One region of the Serratia sp. OS31 genome, then DNA from elsewhere that is predicted to be linked to it. Evidence: predicted binding sites of a transcription regulator. Region 1 holds the regulator's gene; the other holds the start of a gene.

Region 1 (8,456 bases):
TAACTCATGACCGCGCGAAAACGCCAATAAACCACCAGTTTCCGCACGGTATGAACCGATTTTTTTGCCCTACCAAACCTGTTCGGCAATATTCACCACGCTTTGCAGCTTATTCCACTGCTGCTGCTCACTCAGGCTGTTACCCTCTTCGGTCGAAGCAAAACCGCACTGGGTGCTGAGGCAAAGCTGTCGACGATCGACAAACTGCGCCGCCTCTTTAAGCCGCTGTTTCACCTGCTCGGGATTTTCCAGTTCGCCGTTTTTGGTAGTAATCAGGCCCAGCACCACCTGCTGTTTGCCCGGTTTGATAAAACGCAGCGGTTCAAAACCCCCGGAACGCTCATTGTCGTACTCGAGGAAGAAGGCGTCGATATTCACCTGACCAAACAGGATCTCCGCCACAGGTTCATACCCGCCCTCGGAGATCCAGGTGGAACGGAAATTACCGCGGCAAACGTGCAACCCGATGATCAGATCCTCAGGTTTGTCGGCGATCGCCGCGTTCAGCACATCGGCATAAATCCGCGCCAGAAGATCGGGATCCTCTCCACGCTCGCGGATCTGCCGCCGTTGATCGTCAGAGCACAGGTAGGCCCAGACGGTGTCGTCAAGCTGCAGATAGCGGCAACCGGCATCATAAAATGCCTTGATCGCGTCGCGGTAGGTCTGTGCCAGATCGTCAAAATAGGCGTTCAGATCCGGATAAACCTGGCTGTCGATGGCCTTGCGCCCGCCGCGAAAATGCAGCACGCTCGGGCTGGGAATGGTCATCTTCGGCACCACATCACCGGCGATAGTCTTCAGAAAACGAAAGTCAGCTAGCATCGGATGTTGCGGGTTGAAGCCCAATTTGCCGACCACCTTAATGCTGCGCGCCCGCGTCTGTACGCCGTTAAACTGGATCCCCTGCTCCGCGTCATAACCTTCCACGCCGTCCAGCCCTTCCAAAAAGTCGAAGTGCCACCACGCCCGACGAAACTCCCCATCCGTCACGACCGCCAAACCGAGATCTTTCTGTTTTGCCACCGCCAGACGGATCTGTTGGTCTTCAACCTCCCGTAACTGAACGGCATCAATCTCGCCCTGCAGAAACTGTTGGCGAGCGGTTTTCAGCGCCGCAGGGCGTAACAAACTGCCGACAACGTCAGCGTGAAAGGCAGAATTGCAATCGCACATAATATAACTCCCGCTAGCCGGCAAAAGCTCGGGCCTTTACCTCAGTGATTTACAATGTGAACTATTACGTCGGGTTACAAAGTGGACTTCCAGACGTCTAGATGACTTATATTCAGCATGCTGTCACGTCGACTGCCGGGCGGCAATGGAAGAATTTTCACGGGAGATGAAAGAAATTCATGTTGGGCACCCAGGGTGCCCAGAGGCCAGTTTATTGCAGGCCCAGCGCCAGGCGGGTTTTCTGCAGAGTCTCTGGCGGCAGCGGCAGATAGCCGTCGTGATTGACCAGATTTTGCCCGGTATCCGACAGCACGCGATCGAGAAATGCCGCCGTCAGCGGTTCCAGTTGCTGGTTAGGCGCCTTATTGATGTAAATATACAGATAGCGCGACAACGGATAGCTGCCGTTGCGCACGTTGGCGTCATTGGGGGTGACGTAGTTTTCGCCGAATTCCGCCAACGGCAGCAGCCGCACGCCGCTGGCGCGAAAACCGATGCTGGCGTAGCCGATACTGTTCAACGAACCGGCCACCGCCTGCACCACCGAAGCCGACCCCGGCAGTTCATTGACGCGCGGCATGAAATCACCGCCACACAGCGCACGCAGCTTGAAATAACCGTAGGTGCCGGAGGCTGAATTACGTCCAAAACGTTGCAACGCACGCTGTTGCCAATCACCGGTCAGCCCCAGCTCCCCCCACCGGGTCAAAGGCTGGCTTTCGCCACAGCGCAGGGTCGCGGAGAAAATTCGGTCGAGCTGCTGCAGGTTAAGACCGCGCAGCGGATTGTCCTGATGCACCAGCACCACCAGCGCATCGACCGCGACCGGTACCGCCAACGGCGCATAACCGTAACGGTGCTCGAATGCAGAGACTTCCGCGGCCTTCATCGGCCGACTCATCGGGCCGAGCTGAGCGGCACCCGCCGCCAATGCGGTTGGCGCCGTCGAAGAACCGGCGGCCTGGATCTGCAGGTTAACGTTGGGATAATGCTGGCTGAAGTCCTGCGCCCACAGCGCCATCAGATTCGCCAGCGTATCGGAGCCGACGCTGGACAGGTTGCCGGACAGCATGCCATCCGGCTGCGCCAGCGCGCCTCGGCTTGCCAATAGCGCCAGGCAAAGCAACAGCCCTCGGGTGATTCGGATCATGCCAGCCTCTCGCGTTAATTTTTCACCGCATTCTCTGACAAAGCTGCGGGAACAATCAACCGGTTAGGCAAGGTAAAGATAAATCGGGTGCCGATGCCCTGCTCGCTGAGGATCTCCAGCCGCGCATCGTGGTGGCTGAGCGCATGCTTGACGATCGCCAACCCCAGCCCACTGCCGCCGGTCTGGCGTGAACGGGCTTTGTCGACGCGGTAGAAGCGTTCGGTCAAACGGGGAATATGTTCGGCCGCGATGCCCGGCCCATTATCACTGACCTGAAACTGCGCGCCGCTTGGCGTCTGCTGCCAGCTGACCTCAATATTAGTGCCTTTCGGCGTATGATTGACGGCGTTATACACCAGATTCGACACCGCACTGCGAAGTTGGTCATCGTTACCGAACACTTTCAACTGCTCATTCACCCGGAAGGTGATTTCGTGGTTGCCGCCGCTCAGCGATTGCGCCTCACGTTGTAACACCCGCAGCATCAGGGGGATATCAACCCGCTCGTTCATTTCAACGTTAGGCGCCGCCTCGATGCGCGACAGCGTCAGCAGTTGCTTGACCAGTCCGTCCATGCGGCGAGTCTGCTCCTGCATGGTGCCCAACGCCTTACCGCGCAGCGAACCATCCAGCTCTTCGTCGCTCATCATTTCCAGGTAACCCTGCAATACCGTTAGCGGCGTGCGCAGCTCGTGACTGACGTTAGCGAAGAAGTTGCGCCGAGCCCCTTCCAGTTGACGCATCTGGGTCACATCGCGGGCCACCATCAATAATTGCCCTTCAGAGTAGGGCATCACACGAAATTCGACGTAATGCTCGTTATTCAGCTGCAGCGTCAAGGGGCGGGAGAACTCCTGCTGTTGCAGATAGTGACTGAACTCCGGATAACGCAGCAGGTTAAGGATGTGCTGACCATTGTCTTCCGGCCAGCGGAAACCCAGCAAATGCTGCGCCAGCCCGTTGCACCAAAAGATATTGCCTTCGACGGTGGTCATCACCACCGCATCGGGCAGCGATTCCGCTCCGCTGCGGAAGCGTTTGATCAACAGCGCCAACTCACGGCGTCGACGGCGGTTCCGTTGCTGCATCTGATACAGACCGTAAAACAGCGGTTCCCAGCTCCAGCGACCCGGCGGCGGCGTCATGCTGCGGTCAACCCACAGCCAGTGGGAAAGTTTAAGTTGGTTGTAGAAATTCCATGCCAACGCCGCCAGCACGGAGGCCAGCAGCAACCAGGGCAGATAACCGAAAATCAGCCCCAGCAGTAAGGCAGGCAGGCAGAAAAGGGCCAGCTCCAGGGCCAGCCTCTTCCAGGATAGACGTTCTAACACGGCATATTCTCCAGCGCGGCGCGATCAGTAGCGCGTTGAGAATCGGTAGCCGGTGCCCCGAACGGTTTGAACCATTTTGTCATGACCACTGGTCTCTAACGCCTTACGGAGCCGACGGATGTGCACGTCAACGGTGCGGTCTTCCACATAAACGTTAGTGCCCCAGACGTGATTAAGCAACTGCTCACGGCTATAAACGCGTTCCGGATGGGTCATAAAGAAGTGCAACAGCTTGAACTCGGTCGGCCCCATATCCAGCGCTTGTTCATTAGCCATCACGCGGTGTGAGGAAGGGTCCAGGCTCAGCCCTTGCATTTCAATCACTTCTTCCACCGCCATCGGTGAAATACGGCGCATTACCGCCTTGATGCGCGCCACCAGCTCCTTCGGTGAGAAAGGTTTGGTGATGTAATCATCCGCCCCGACCTCCAGGCCGCGCACCCGGTCTTCTTCTTCACCGCGCGCGGTCAGCATCATCACCGGAATGTCACGGGTCAGGGCTTCACGCTTCATATGTTTAATAAACTGAATGCCGGATCCCCCGGGTAACATCCAGTCGAGCAACACTAAATCAGGGAACGGCTCAGACAGGCGCGTCACGGCGCTGTCATAATCCTCAGCTTCCAACGGTTGGTAACCATTCTGTTCCAACACAAAGCACACCATCTCACGGATCGGCGCTTCGTCTTCCACCACCAGTATGCGTCTTGCCATCGTCAATCCTGCCAATGTGTTAGCGATCACAGTTGATTGCGGGCGCCATTATGCGTCAGTTTTGTGACAGATTTATGAAATAAATAGCCATGAAAAAAACGGGCTGTTATGGGCAGTAAGCATAGCGGTTATTTCTAATCACACAGAAACATCATATTCCCTTTATAATCACCGCCATTACCCTATCGCCCCGGGAGTGTCATGCGCCTGATCCACACCTCTGACTGGCATCTTGGCCAGTACTTTTTCACCAAAAGCCGCGCCGCCGAGCATCAGGCCTTTCTGCGCTGGCTGATCGAACAGATCGAACAACACCAGGTGGACGCGCTGATCGTCGCCGGGGACCTGTTCGATACCGGCTCGCCGCCAAGCTACGCCCGCGAGCTGTATAACCGCTTCGTGGTGGAACTGCAGCGCACCGGCTGCCAGTTGGTGGTGTTGGGCGGCAATCACGACTCCGTGGCAACCTTAAATGAATCGCGCGAATTGCTTTCCTGCCTGAATACCACCGTGATCGCCAATGCACAGAGCGAAATCGAACAACAGGTGCTGGTACTGAATCAACGCGACGGCCAACCGGGCGCCATATTGTGCGCCATTCCTTTTCTGCGGCCGCGCGATCTGCTCACCAGCCGCGCCGGTGAGTCCGGGGTGCAAAAACAGCAGGCGCTGCAAGAGTCTATCGCCGACCACTATCACACGCTGTACCAGGCCGCCTGTGCGCGCCGTGATACGTTGGGCTTGCCGCTGCCCATCGTCGCTACCGGCCATCTGACCACCGTCGGCGTAACGACCTCCGATTCGGTGCGCGACATCTATATTGGTACGCTGGACGCCTTCCCCGCCCAGGCCTTCCCCCCGGCAGATTACATCGCGCTGGGGCATATTCATCGCGCGCAAAACGTCGCCAAATCTGAGCATATTCGCTACAGCGGCTCCCCTATCCCGCTCAGTTTTGACGAGCTGGGCAAGGCCAAAAGCGTGTTTATGGTGGATTTCGACGCGGGTGCCCTGCAGCAGGTCAGCGCATTGGAGATCCCAACCTTCCAGCCGATGCAGCTCATTAAGGGAGATTTGGCACAGATCGAGCAACAATTACGGCTGTTTGCCGATTATCAGGGTGAATTACCCGTATGGCTGGATATCGAAGTGGCGACCCAAGATTACCTTAGCGACATTCAGCGTCGCATTCAGCTGCTGGCCGATCAACTGCCGGTAGAGGTCGTGCTGCTGCGCCGCAGCAAGGAGCAGCGTCGCCAGGCCATTGAGAAGCAAGACAAGGAAACGCTCAACGAGCTGAGCGTCAACGAAGTCTTCGAGCGGCGGTTGGCGCAGGAACCTGAAATGGCCGAAGCACGCAAACAGCGAATGAGTCAGATGTTCCAACAGGTCGTCGAAGCCGTACGGCACCAGGATCAGGAGCCGAACCAATGAAAATTCTCAGCCTGAGATTAAAAAACCTGAATTCGCTGCAGGGGGAATGGAAGATAGACTTCACCGCCGAGCCCTTCGCCAGCAACGGATTATTTGCCATCACCGGCCCTACCGGAGCGGGTAAAACCACCCTGCTGGACGCCATCTGTCTGGCACTGTACCACCAGACGCCGCGTCTGAATGTCACGCCAAGCCAAAATGAGCTGATGACCCGCCACACCGCCGAGTCGCTGGCGGAGGTCGAGTTTGAGGTTAAGGGCATCGGTTACCGCGCTTTCTGGAGCCAGCGCCGTGCCAAAAACTCCCCGGACGGCAACCTGCAGGCGCCGAAGGTGGAGCTGGCGTTGCGCGATGACGGCAAGATCCTGGCCGATAAAGTCCGCGACAAGCTGGATCTTACCGCCGCGATCACCGGGCTGGATTTCGGCCGCTTTACCAAATCGATGATGCTGTCCCAGGGGCAGTTCGCCGCCTTCCTGAATGCCGACGCCAATGATCGGGCCGAACTGCTGGAAGAGTTGACCGGCACCGAGATTTACGGCCAGCTTTCGGAACGTGTTTTCGAGCAGCACAAGCAGGCCAAAACCGATCTGGACGCGTTGCATCAGCGCGCCAGTGGCATTGAGTTGCTGAACGAGGAACAACACCAACAGCTGGAAAGCCAGCTCGTGGAGCTCAGTTCGCAGGAAAATGCCCTCGGTGAACAGACCCAGCGTCAGCAACGGGCGTTAAACTGGCTGCAGCAATGGCAACAGACGCGGCAGAAACAGCAGGAATACCAGCGTCAGTTGAGCGCCGTGCAACAAGAGCAGGCTGAGGCAGAACCGCAGTTGCAGCAGTTGGCGCGCAGCGAGCCTGCTGAGAAACTGCGCCCACTGCTCAACGAACGCAACCGCTGCCGCAACGATCAACAGGCGCTACAACAGCAGATTGCCCAGTTGACGCAGCAACAGGAGCAACAGCTTGCCCAAATGGCCCCGTTGCAGCAGGCAGTGGAACAAGCACGTGCGCAACTGCAGGCGCATGTCGAACACCAGCAGATCCAACAACGGCTGATCGACGAGCAGATCGTCCCGCTCGACCACCAGATAACCCAGTTGCAAAAAACGCAGACAGAACTGCAACAGGCCTGCGATGTCGCCACGCAACAGTACGCACAGCAACAAACGGAGCTGGAACAGCTCAAGGTTTTACGAGCCCGGCTCACCGCCCAGGCCGGACAGCATCAGGAACAGCTTAACGGCCTGACTGCCGCACTGGCAACGCAGCAACAGCAGCAAAATGCGCTGGAAGCCCAAGTCCCCTTAACAGGGCTGCGCCAACGTCAGACTGAGCTGGCCGAGCTGCGTCCGGTTCGTCAGCAATTATTTACCCTCTCCTCGCTGTTTGGCCAGGTCAGCGAACGTCTGGAACAGCAACGTAAGGAATTCACGGCCCGTCAGACCCAGCTCGGCGAACTTGAAAAACAGCTCGAAGAAACACGCCAGCAGTACAAACAGCAAAAAGCACATCAGACGGACGTAGAGAAAGCCCTTGAGCTGGAGCAACGCATCGTCAGCCTGGAGGCTGAACGCGCTCGCCTGCAAACCGGCGAACCTTGCCCACTGTGCGGATCTTCCGAACATCCGGCCATCGAACAGTATCAGGCGGTAAAACCCTCTGAGACAGCCCTGCGTTTGGCGGATATGCGTATCAAAACCGAGGCCTTATACACCCAGGGCACGGAGCTGCGCACCCGCTGCGAAAGCCTGAAAGAGCAACTGCAACGCCAGCAGCATCTTATCGGACAAGATGAACAACAGCTGGCTGCTCATCGTCAGCAATGGCAAACCCTCAGCACGCCTCTGGCGTTTGATTTTGATCTGCAGGACACCGCTCGCCTTAGCCAGTGGTTAAGCGACTGCGACAATGAGGAACGTCAGGCTCAGGCCAGTCTGCTGCAACACGAGCAGGCAGCCCAGGCGGTACAGCAGGCTAAAGATCGCTTGGCCGCACTGCAGGCACAGCAGCAACAGGCGCAGCAAGAAAAGGCGCGGCTGGACGAGCGTTTCAGCCTGCTGGAAAAAAGCCACGCAGAGGCCCAATCGCAGCAGCAACGCCTGCAGCAGCAGCGTCAGGAAGCAGAACTTGCCCTTGGCGAACAGCGTACGCAGCGGCTGGCACTGTTTGGCGAACGGCAAATCGTGCAGGTACGTGAACAGTTGCGCGCCCGGCTGACGGCCTGCGAACAGGCTGTACAACTGGCCGCAGAGCAATGGCAGAAGGCGCAGGAACAACGCGATCGTCTGAGCGGGCAACTTACCGGGTTGCAGCAACAGCTGTTGCACCTGACCGAACGGCTGCAACAGACTGAGCAAGATTGGCAGCAAGCGTTGTCCACCAGCGACTTCAGCGACGAAGCGGCCTTCAACGCCGCCCTGTTGAATGACGAGCAGCGCCAACAATTGCAACGTCGCAAGGAGCAACTGCAGCAAAGGCAAGTTGAAGCCAGCGCCCTGCTGACCCAGGCCGTAGCCAATCTGGAACAGCAACGCCAACAGCGCCCGGAAGGGCTGGATGAAACCCAGGCCAATCCTCAAACCCTGGGCCAGGATCTGGCCGCGCTGGCGCAGCAGCTCAAAACTCTGCAGCTCCGACAGGGTGAAGTGCGC
Region 2 (8,456 bases), on a different contig from region 1:
CGCCCGGCTTCAATATCCGCCCGCAGCACGCTGTCCCCCGGCATAAAAACGCCGCCCAATTGCTGCAACCGCGCGCGCAGCGCCTGGTGCAACCGCATCCCGAGCACCGAAGGCGGCAGCGTCGGCAGCAGGCGAATCGGTTTGCCGACCGCGGCCTGCAGCGCCGCCAGTGGCCCGTCATCCTCCAGCCCCAGGCAGGCCGGCATGAATATCGCCTCGGCGTCCGCAGCCAACCGCCGAAGCTCATCCGCCATTGGCGTCAAGTTTTCCGGCAGATCCAAGACCCTGGCGATATTTACCGCCCGGAATTCACTGGGGTTGTTGCGCAGCCGATCCAGCGCCGGCAAGTGCATATCTGCCACCTCAGCCCGAACGCCCAGGCTCTGCGTCAGTGAACTGGCGGCCAACTGCGGCTGAAAATCCAAAAAGCCTTCAATGCCGATCACGGCTGTGTGCTGCCACGGCAGTTCGCCGTCCAACGGCGTAACGGGGATAGCTCGCGGGCTGAGCCAGGTAGCCCGGCGCGTGCCCAGCGGCGTGATGCGCAGATGATTGCGTTCGTTGTCGCCCTGCAGATCAAGCCCACAGCGCTGCAACAGTGAAGCGGCTGCACCCGACAGCGACGCCACCCGTTCGGTGCCGATCAACGCATAAGGATGCCGGGGCGCTTGTGTTGCCAACGCGGGCAACGCCGCCAATGGCTCTGTCACCGGGGTGCCGTCGGGCAACTGCGCCAGCAGATCAAGCGAGCCGGATGAAAAATAGAGTGCGCTCTGGCCAGAACTGACCACCGCACAACGCTTGCCCTGTTCCGCCAGCCGAATGGCGCAGGTCATTCCCGCCAGGCCACCGCCAATCACCACTACGTCAAATCGCATCATCGGCCTCCTGTTCCCCCCGGGCATCGAGCCCGCACAATCCCTGGTAAACCCAACTGGTAAATTCACTTTCGCGCAGCGCATCGCCCCAGGCGATGGGCCGGACGCCTTTCCAACGCTCGTTTAGGAAGTGCGATAGCTGGTCGATCGACTGCTGCGGGGTGGTGACGTTAAAGCGTGTCAGCAGCCCCGCGGCACGGCAGGCGCATAGCTCCCCCTGACAGGTGCCCATGCCAACGCGGGTACGGCGACGCAAATCGACCAGGTTATTGACGGTGAGGGAGTTAACCGCATAGCGCACCTCGCCGGCGGTCACCGCTTCGCATTCGCACACCAGGCTGTTGTCCAACCGATCCCCCGCCGGTACCCGGTTTGCACGGTCGCCGTGACGGTAAACCGCCGAGCCGCGAATGCTGGCGGGCAGGGAAACCACGCTGCGCACCGTTTCTTCCGCCGACTGACGAGAGCCCGGCAGCGCCTCCTGCGCGGTGGTGCAGGGGCTGTCTATCCTAAGCTTTTCGCACACTTTATCGGTCGCCCACTGCGCCATCAGCCGGTAGGTCATCAGCTTGCCGCCGGTGATGGTGATAAAGCCTTCCAGGCCATCGCGGCTGGCATGATCGAGCAGCACGATGCCACGACTGACGTTGCGCCCGCTGGGATCGTCGTCACTGGCGACCAGCGGGCGCACGCCGGCATAAGCACGCAGAATGCGAGTCTGTGCCAGTTCAGGTGCCAGCAACGCGCCCTCGCGGATCAGAATGTCCACTTCTTGCGGCGTCACCAGCATGTTATCGATCTGGTCATAGTCAATGTGGGTGGAGGTGGTGCCAATCAGCGAGATGGTGTCGCCCGGCACCAGAATATCAGCGTCCGCCGGCTTGCGGCAGCGGTTGATCACCATGTTGTTGATGCGATGGCCCAGGATCAGCAAAGCGCCCTTGGCCGGGAACATACGGATCCGCAGGTCGGCATATTCTGCAATCTGCTGACCCCAGATACCGGCGGCGTTGACCACCACTTCGGCGTGAATATCGTAACGGCGCGACGACTGATGGTCGAAAACACGCACTCCGGTAACGCGATCGCCCGTGCGCAATAAACCGACCACCTGGTGATAGGTGAGGATCTGCGCGCCGTGCTCACGGGCATCGAGCATATTGGCGGCGGTCAAACGAAAAGGATCGACGGTGCCGTCCGGCACGCGTACCGCGCCGATCAACGCCGGGTTGGCCGCGGGCTCCAGACGCAGTGCCTGTTGGGGATCAATCGCTTCGGCGTTGATACCGGCGCTGTGGCAGGAGACAATAAACTGCTGTTGGTATGCCAGTGAATCCTGCGGCAGGGTGATAAACAGCCCGTCGGTTCGCTCAATACAGTGATGCGCAATGCGCTTGAGGATGCGGTTCTCTTCTATGCATTCGCGTGCCGACTCGCCGTCGGTTACCGCATAACGCGCACCGCTGTGCAGCAGGCCGTGGTTACGCCCGGTCGCGCCGGTGGCGATATCATGACGCTCCAGCAGTATGCAACGCAGACCGCGGCGTGCGCAGTCACGAGCAATGCCCGCGCCGGTCGCGCCGCCGCCAATGATGATCACATCCGTTTCGTTTTCTGCTGAATGGCTGCTCATGACGCTCCCTCTGGATCCGTGGTTATTGCCCTATTGGGCCACAGTCATTGGGGTCTTTGTTTGATAAGGAACAATAACGAACTTAAAACGAAAGTAAAATGTCCACAAAAAACCACTAATGTGATCACAATCACGATTTTTAGGCGTTTTTCTATTTCATAACGTTAACGAATCGCTCAAAATCCGCCGGTGTTTCATAAAAGTGTAACATTTGCGCCATTCATCACAGCGACACCAGGCGGTTTTGACTAGGATGACGCTCGTTATGGAACAAAAAAACACCACATTCGATATCCGCTCAATCATCAAATGAACGTAAAAGATCATATTGATGTGATAACTAGATAAAGCCATCGGAGGCGCTCATGTTGAGTATTTTTAAGCCGGCAGCACACATTTCACGTGTGCCGGTCGACAAAGTCGACCCGCTGTACCGTAAATTGCGCTGGCAAATATTTATGGGGATTTTCTTCGGTTATGCCGCCTACTACCTGGTGCGCAAGAACTTCACCCTGGCCATGCCTTACCTGATTGACCAGGGCTTCAGCCGCGGTGACCTCGGTTTCGCGCTGTCCGGTATTTCCATCGCCTACCGTTTCTCCAAATTTATCATGGGGTCGGTTTCTGACCGCTCCAACCCACGCGTGTTCCTGCCCGCCGGCCTGATTTTGGCTGCCGCGGTCATGTTGTTCATGGGCTTCGTGCCATGGGCGACATCGAGCATCGCGGTCATGTTCGTGCTGCTGTTCCTGTGCGGTTGGTTCCAGGGCATGGGCTGGCCGCCTTGTGGCCGTACCATGGTACACTGGTGGTCACAGAAGGAACGCGGCGGTATCGTTTCGGTCTGGAACTGCGCCCATAACGTGGGTGGCGGTCTGCCACCGCTGCTGTTCTTGCTGGGCATGGCCTGGTTCAACGACTGGCACGCGGCGCTGTACATGCCGGCCTTCGGTGCCATTCTGGTAGCCCTGATCGCCTTTGCCCTGATGCGCGACACCCCGCAATCCTGCGGCCTGCCGCCGATTGAAGAATACAAAAACGATTATCCGGACGACTACACCGATAAAGCGGAAGAAGAGCTGACGGCCAAGCAGATCTTCATGCAGTACATCCTGCCGAACAAACTGCTGTGGTACATCGCCGTAGCCAACGTGTTCGTTTATCTGCTGCGTTACGGCATTCTGGACTGGTCACCGACCTACCTGAAAGAAGTGAAACACTTCGCGCTGGACAAGTCTTCCTGGGCTTACTTCCTGTACGAATATGCCGGTATTCCGGGCACCCTGCTGTGCGGCTGGATGTCGGACAAGGTGTTCAAAGGCAACCGCGGTGCCACCGGCGTGTTCTTCATGACGCTAGTGACCATTGCCACCGTCGTTTACTGGCTGAACCCGGTCGGTAATCCTGGCATTGATATGGCCTGTATGATCACCATCGGCTTCCTGATTTACGGCCCGGTCATGCTGATCGGCCTGCACGCACTGGAACTGGCGCCGAAGAAAGCCGCCGGCACCGCCGCAGGCTTCACCGGTCTGTTCGGTTACCTGGGCGGCTCTGTTGCAGCCAGCGCCATCGTCGGCTACACCGTTGACTACTTCGGTTGGGACGGCGGCTTTATGGTGATGATTGGCGGTAGCATCGGCGCGGTAGTGCTGCTGTTGCTGACCATGATGAGCGAGAAAAAACACCACGCGGAAATCGCTGCCAACAAACGCGGTTAAGCGTCATACAACTTTCGCATTATTTAAAGGCCGCCTTGCGGCCTTTTTACTACCCCTGCACCTACAACATGGAGAACAACAATATGCGGACTCAAGTCAAAGCCCTGCTGGCAGGGATTATCCTGGCCACCTCAATGGTCAGCGCTGCGCAAGCCGCCGACAAGGTGGTGATTGCCCACCGTGGCGCCAGCGGTTATCTGCCGGAACACACGCTGCCGGCAAAGGCCATGGCCTACGCGCAGGGTGCGGACTTCCTCGAACAAGATCTGGTGATGACCAAGGACAACGAGCTGGTGGTGTTGCATGACCACTACCTCGATCGCGTCACCGACGTAGCCGAACGTTTCCCGGACCGCGCGCGCAAAGACGGCCGTTATTACGCCATCGACTTTACGCTGCCTGAAATCAAGTCGCTGAAGTTCACCGAAGGTTTTGAGATCGAAAACGGCAAAAAGGTGCAGGGCTACCCGGGGCGTTTCCCGATGGGCAAATCCGACTTCCGCGTCCATACCTTCCAGGAAGAGATCGAATTTGTGCAGGGTTTGAATCATTCAACCGGCAAAAACATCGGTATTTACCCGGAAATCAAAGCGCCGTGGTTCCACAAGCAGGAAGGCAAAGACATTTCCAGCAAGGTGCTGGCGGTTCTGAAACAGTACGGCTACACCGGCAAGGGCGATAACGTTTATCTGCAATGTTTCGACGCCAACGAACTGAAGCGGATTAAGACCGAGCTGGAGCCGAAGATGGGCATGGATCTGAAGCTGATCCAACTGATCGCCTATAACAAATGGCAGGAAACCTATGAGCAGAAAGCCGACGGCAAATGGGTGGAATACGACTATGACTGGATGTTCAAACCGGGCGCGATGAAGCAGATCGCCCAGTATGCCGACGGTATCGGGCCGGACTACCACATGCTGGTGGTGGCGGAAAAATCCAAGCCGGGCAAGGTGGTCTTGACCGACATGGTGAAAGAAGCGCATGCCAACAAGCTGGCGGTGCACCCGTTCACCATCCGCGCCGATGCGCTGCCGAACTACGTGACCGACGTGAATCAGCTGTATGACGTGATTTACAACCAGGCAGGCGTGGATGGCGTATTCACCGACTTCCCTGACAAGGGCGTGCAATTCCTGCAAAAGCAGGGCCAGCACAAGTAACCATCAGGGCGCCGCAAGGCGCCCTGACTTATTGACAAAGGGGGGATAAAAGCGTGGTTTTTCCCCTTTGTGTTATCAGCCCAGAAACATTTTGCGCAGGTAATGCGGCACCGCGTCGTCGACGTTGGAGCCTATGACTTCCAGCTCAGGCAGTTTATCTTTCAGGCGCTGATGCGCGTCGCGCATGATGCAGCCTTTGCCGGCCATCGACAGCATTTCCAGGTCGTTCATGCCGTCGCCGAAGGCAATGCACTCTTTCAGCGTATAGCCGATGATCTTGGCTACTTCTTCCAGCGCATGCCCTTTTGACACGCCACCCGCCATCACTTCCAGACAGGTTGGGAACGAGAAGCTGACGTTAACCCGATCGCCCCAGCGCGCATTGATGGCATCTTCCAGCGGCAGCAGCTTTTCGTGATCGTCGCAGGTGAAGTACACCTTGCACACGCCGTCGGTTTCCAACAGGCCCGGTTCGAACAACTGGTACTGGAAAATGGATTCCTGGAAAAACTCTTTCTGTTCAGGGCTTTCGCGGTTGATGTACCAGTCGTCGTTGCGGTAGACGTTGGTGGTGATATCGGCATCGTTATGCAGCATGCCGTAAAGATCGCGGGCAATGTCTTCGGCCAGGTTATGGCTGAAAATCAGCTCACCGTCGGTGTTGTGCACGCGAGCGCCGTTGGAAGTGATCATAAAGGCGCTGATGTCGAGGTTATCGCGGATCTGCGCAACGTCGATATGGTGACGCCCGGTAGCAAAAACAAAATGAACGCCGCGCTGGGTCAGCAGCTTCAAGGTCTCTTTGGCGTACGGTGACAAGGTGTGGTCAGGTGACAGCAGCGTGCCATCTAAATCGGAAGCGACGACGTGATACATAGCGGTATGTTCTAACCTCTGATGGAGTGGTCGGCGGTTGGGGTACCACCTAAGTGTTGAGCAAAGAAACGCAGGATTGCGTTCAATGCTTCGGCGCGCATCGCGTCCCGCTCAAACAGGATCTCATGCCGTGCGCCTTCGATAACCTGCGGTTTTCCCCCTTCGCAAGGGTGCCCCGCTTCTGACAATGCCTGACAAAAAGCCTGGTGAGAACGGTTGTCGACCACCCGATCCTCACCGGCCTGCAATAACAATAGCGGCGTAGTGATGTTAGCCGCCTGAGCGATGATATCCCGACCGGCCTGAAGACTTTCTCGCACCCAATGGTAAGTGGGCCCCCCCACCTGAAGCTCGGGATAGTCGGCGTAATAGCGCAAGCAGCGCCGATAACGTTCACGACTGTGGGTCAACACGTTGACCACGTACGGCAGTGGCCGCCACTGGCCGGTGCCTATCGCATAGTACTCACGCACCTTCTGGCGCTTCTCCGCCCAGTCAAGAATGCGATTCGCCATCCAACCCGGCATCGGTAAATAAATGCCGAACATTGGCGCACAAAACGCGGCGGCGTCAAAGGCCTGCGGCTGACGTACCAGGAATTGCGCCAGGATCGCGCCCCCCATTGAGTGCGCCAGCGCAAAGCGTTGCCGGTAACCGCGTGGCTTCACTTCCTGCTGATAAAACTGGGTGAAATCGTCGACGTAATCGCTGAAGTTTATCACATGACCACGGTGGGTATCCGCCAACAAACGGCCGGAACGACCCTGCCCACGGTGATCCAAAATCATCACATCGTAGCCGCACTGAAACAGATCGTAGGCAACCTCAGGATATTTAACGTAACTTTCGATGCGGCCGGGGCTTACCACCACCACCCGCTGATGACGCGCAGAGCGGAATCGTACGAAGCGGATGGGGACGCCGCCAACGCCGATGAACTCGCCCTCCTCACGCAGCCGCCAAAAGTCCAGCAGCGGGCCGGTGGCGAAAGCAGCAAACTGCGTTTCACGCGTTAACCAGTCATCGGTGCTGAGAGTAAACGACGTCATCAAAGGCTTTTCCCTGGGCCGCCAGCGGTAAAAATGTGACCGCTGGCACAAGAAATAATACTAGCGTATTGTGATTCAATTCCTACAAAAACCGAACCATTTTGGCACAAATTGGCGCTTTCAGGGAGCACTGCAATGACTTTGGACTGGTGGCTAACCTACCTGCTGACAACCCTTATCCTCAGCCTGTCACCCGGCTCTGGGGCAATTAACACCATGAGCACCGGCATCAGCCACGGTTATCGCGGGGCAGCAGCCTCGATCGCCGGGCTGCAGGTCGGGCTGAGCCTGCATATCGTGCTGGTAGGCATTGGCCTGGGGGCGCTGATCTCGCAGTCGCTGATGGCTTTTGAATTGCTGAAATGGCTGGGTGCCGCTTATCTGGTGTGGCTCGGTATTCAGCAGTGGCGCGCCGCCGGTTCGCTGGACTTGCATACGCTGGCGGGCACCCTGCCGCGCCGCCGTCTGTTCCGCCGCGCCGTGCTGGTGAATCTGACCAACCCGAAAAGCATCGTTTTTCTGGCGGCGCTGTTTCCACAGTTTATTTTGCCCAATCAGCCCCAAGCCGAGCAGTACCTGGTACTCGGCGTCACTACGGTGGTGGTGGATATCATCGTGATGATTGGCTACGCCACTTTGGCGACCCGTATTGCCGGTTGGCTGAAGACCCCACGCCAGATGCAACTGCTGAACCGCATCTTCGGCTCGTTGTTCATTCTGGTCGCAGGACTGCTGGCCACGGCAAAGAAGGCCTGATGCAAAAAGGCCGAACATCGCTGTTCGGCCCTCTGGTTCACTGCCCCAAAATCAACGGGTAAAGATCAGGTGCAAACCGAAACCGGTGAACAAGACGCCCGCCAATCCGTCAATCCACTTCGCCAGGCGTTGATAGCCTCGGCGCATTGCCGGCAGCGCAAACACCACCGCTACCAGGCTGAACCAGACAAAAGTCTCGGCGATGATCAACAAGAACAGCCCCCAGCGAGCGCCGGCGCCAACGTCATCACCGACAAACAGTGAAAACACGCTGCCGAAATAGATAACCGCTTTCGGGTTTGACAGGTTGGTCAAAAAGCCACGAATAAAGCTGCGGCCGGGCTTCGGCAGGGCCACTTTCACTTCCGGTGCAGGTGCAG

Evidence for each region. The regulator PhoB, encoded in region 1, activates phosphate uptake and scavenging genes when phosphate is short. The targets are predictions, from matches to a motif close to CTGTCATAAAACTGNCNNAT.
Region 2: glpT (glycerol-3-phosphate transporter) is a predicted target of PhoB. The motif match lies at 2,703-2,722, and genes of this name have one in related genera.

What each region holds. Positions count from the first base shown of each region.
Region 1 is NZ_JACJFQ010000004.1:75,539-83,994, reverse strand. Features, by position in the region: gene H5P17_RS05395 (cobalamin-independent methionine synthase II family protein) at 70-1,176, opposite strand; gene H5P17_RS05390 (PstS family phosphate ABC transporter substrate-binding protein) at 1,388-2,326, opposite strand; gene phoR (phosphate regulon sensor histidine kinase PhoR) at 2,341-3,657, opposite strand; gene phoB (phosphate response regulator transcription factor PhoB) at 3,682-4,371, opposite strand; gene sbcD (exonuclease subunit SbcD) at 4,573-5,805, shown strand; gene sbcC (exonuclease subunit SbcC) at 5,802-8,456, shown strand, end outside.
Region 2 is NZ_JACJFQ010000009.1:92,178-100,633, reverse strand. Features, by position in the region: gene glpB (glycerol-3-phosphate dehydrogenase subunit GlpB) at 1-878, opposite strand, end outside; gene glpA (anaerobic glycerol-3-phosphate dehydrogenase subunit A) at 868-2,511, opposite strand; gene glpT (glycerol-3-phosphate transporter) at 2,877-4,232, shown strand; gene glpQ (glycerophosphodiester phosphodiesterase) at 4,316-5,395, shown strand; gene yigL (sugar/pyridoxal phosphate phosphatase YigL) at 5,471-6,271, opposite strand; gene pldB (lysophospholipase L2) at 6,283-7,320, opposite strand; gene rhtB (homoserine/homoserine lactone efflux protein) at 7,456-8,076, shown strand; gene rhtC (threonine export protein RhtC) at 8,128-8,456, opposite strand, start outside.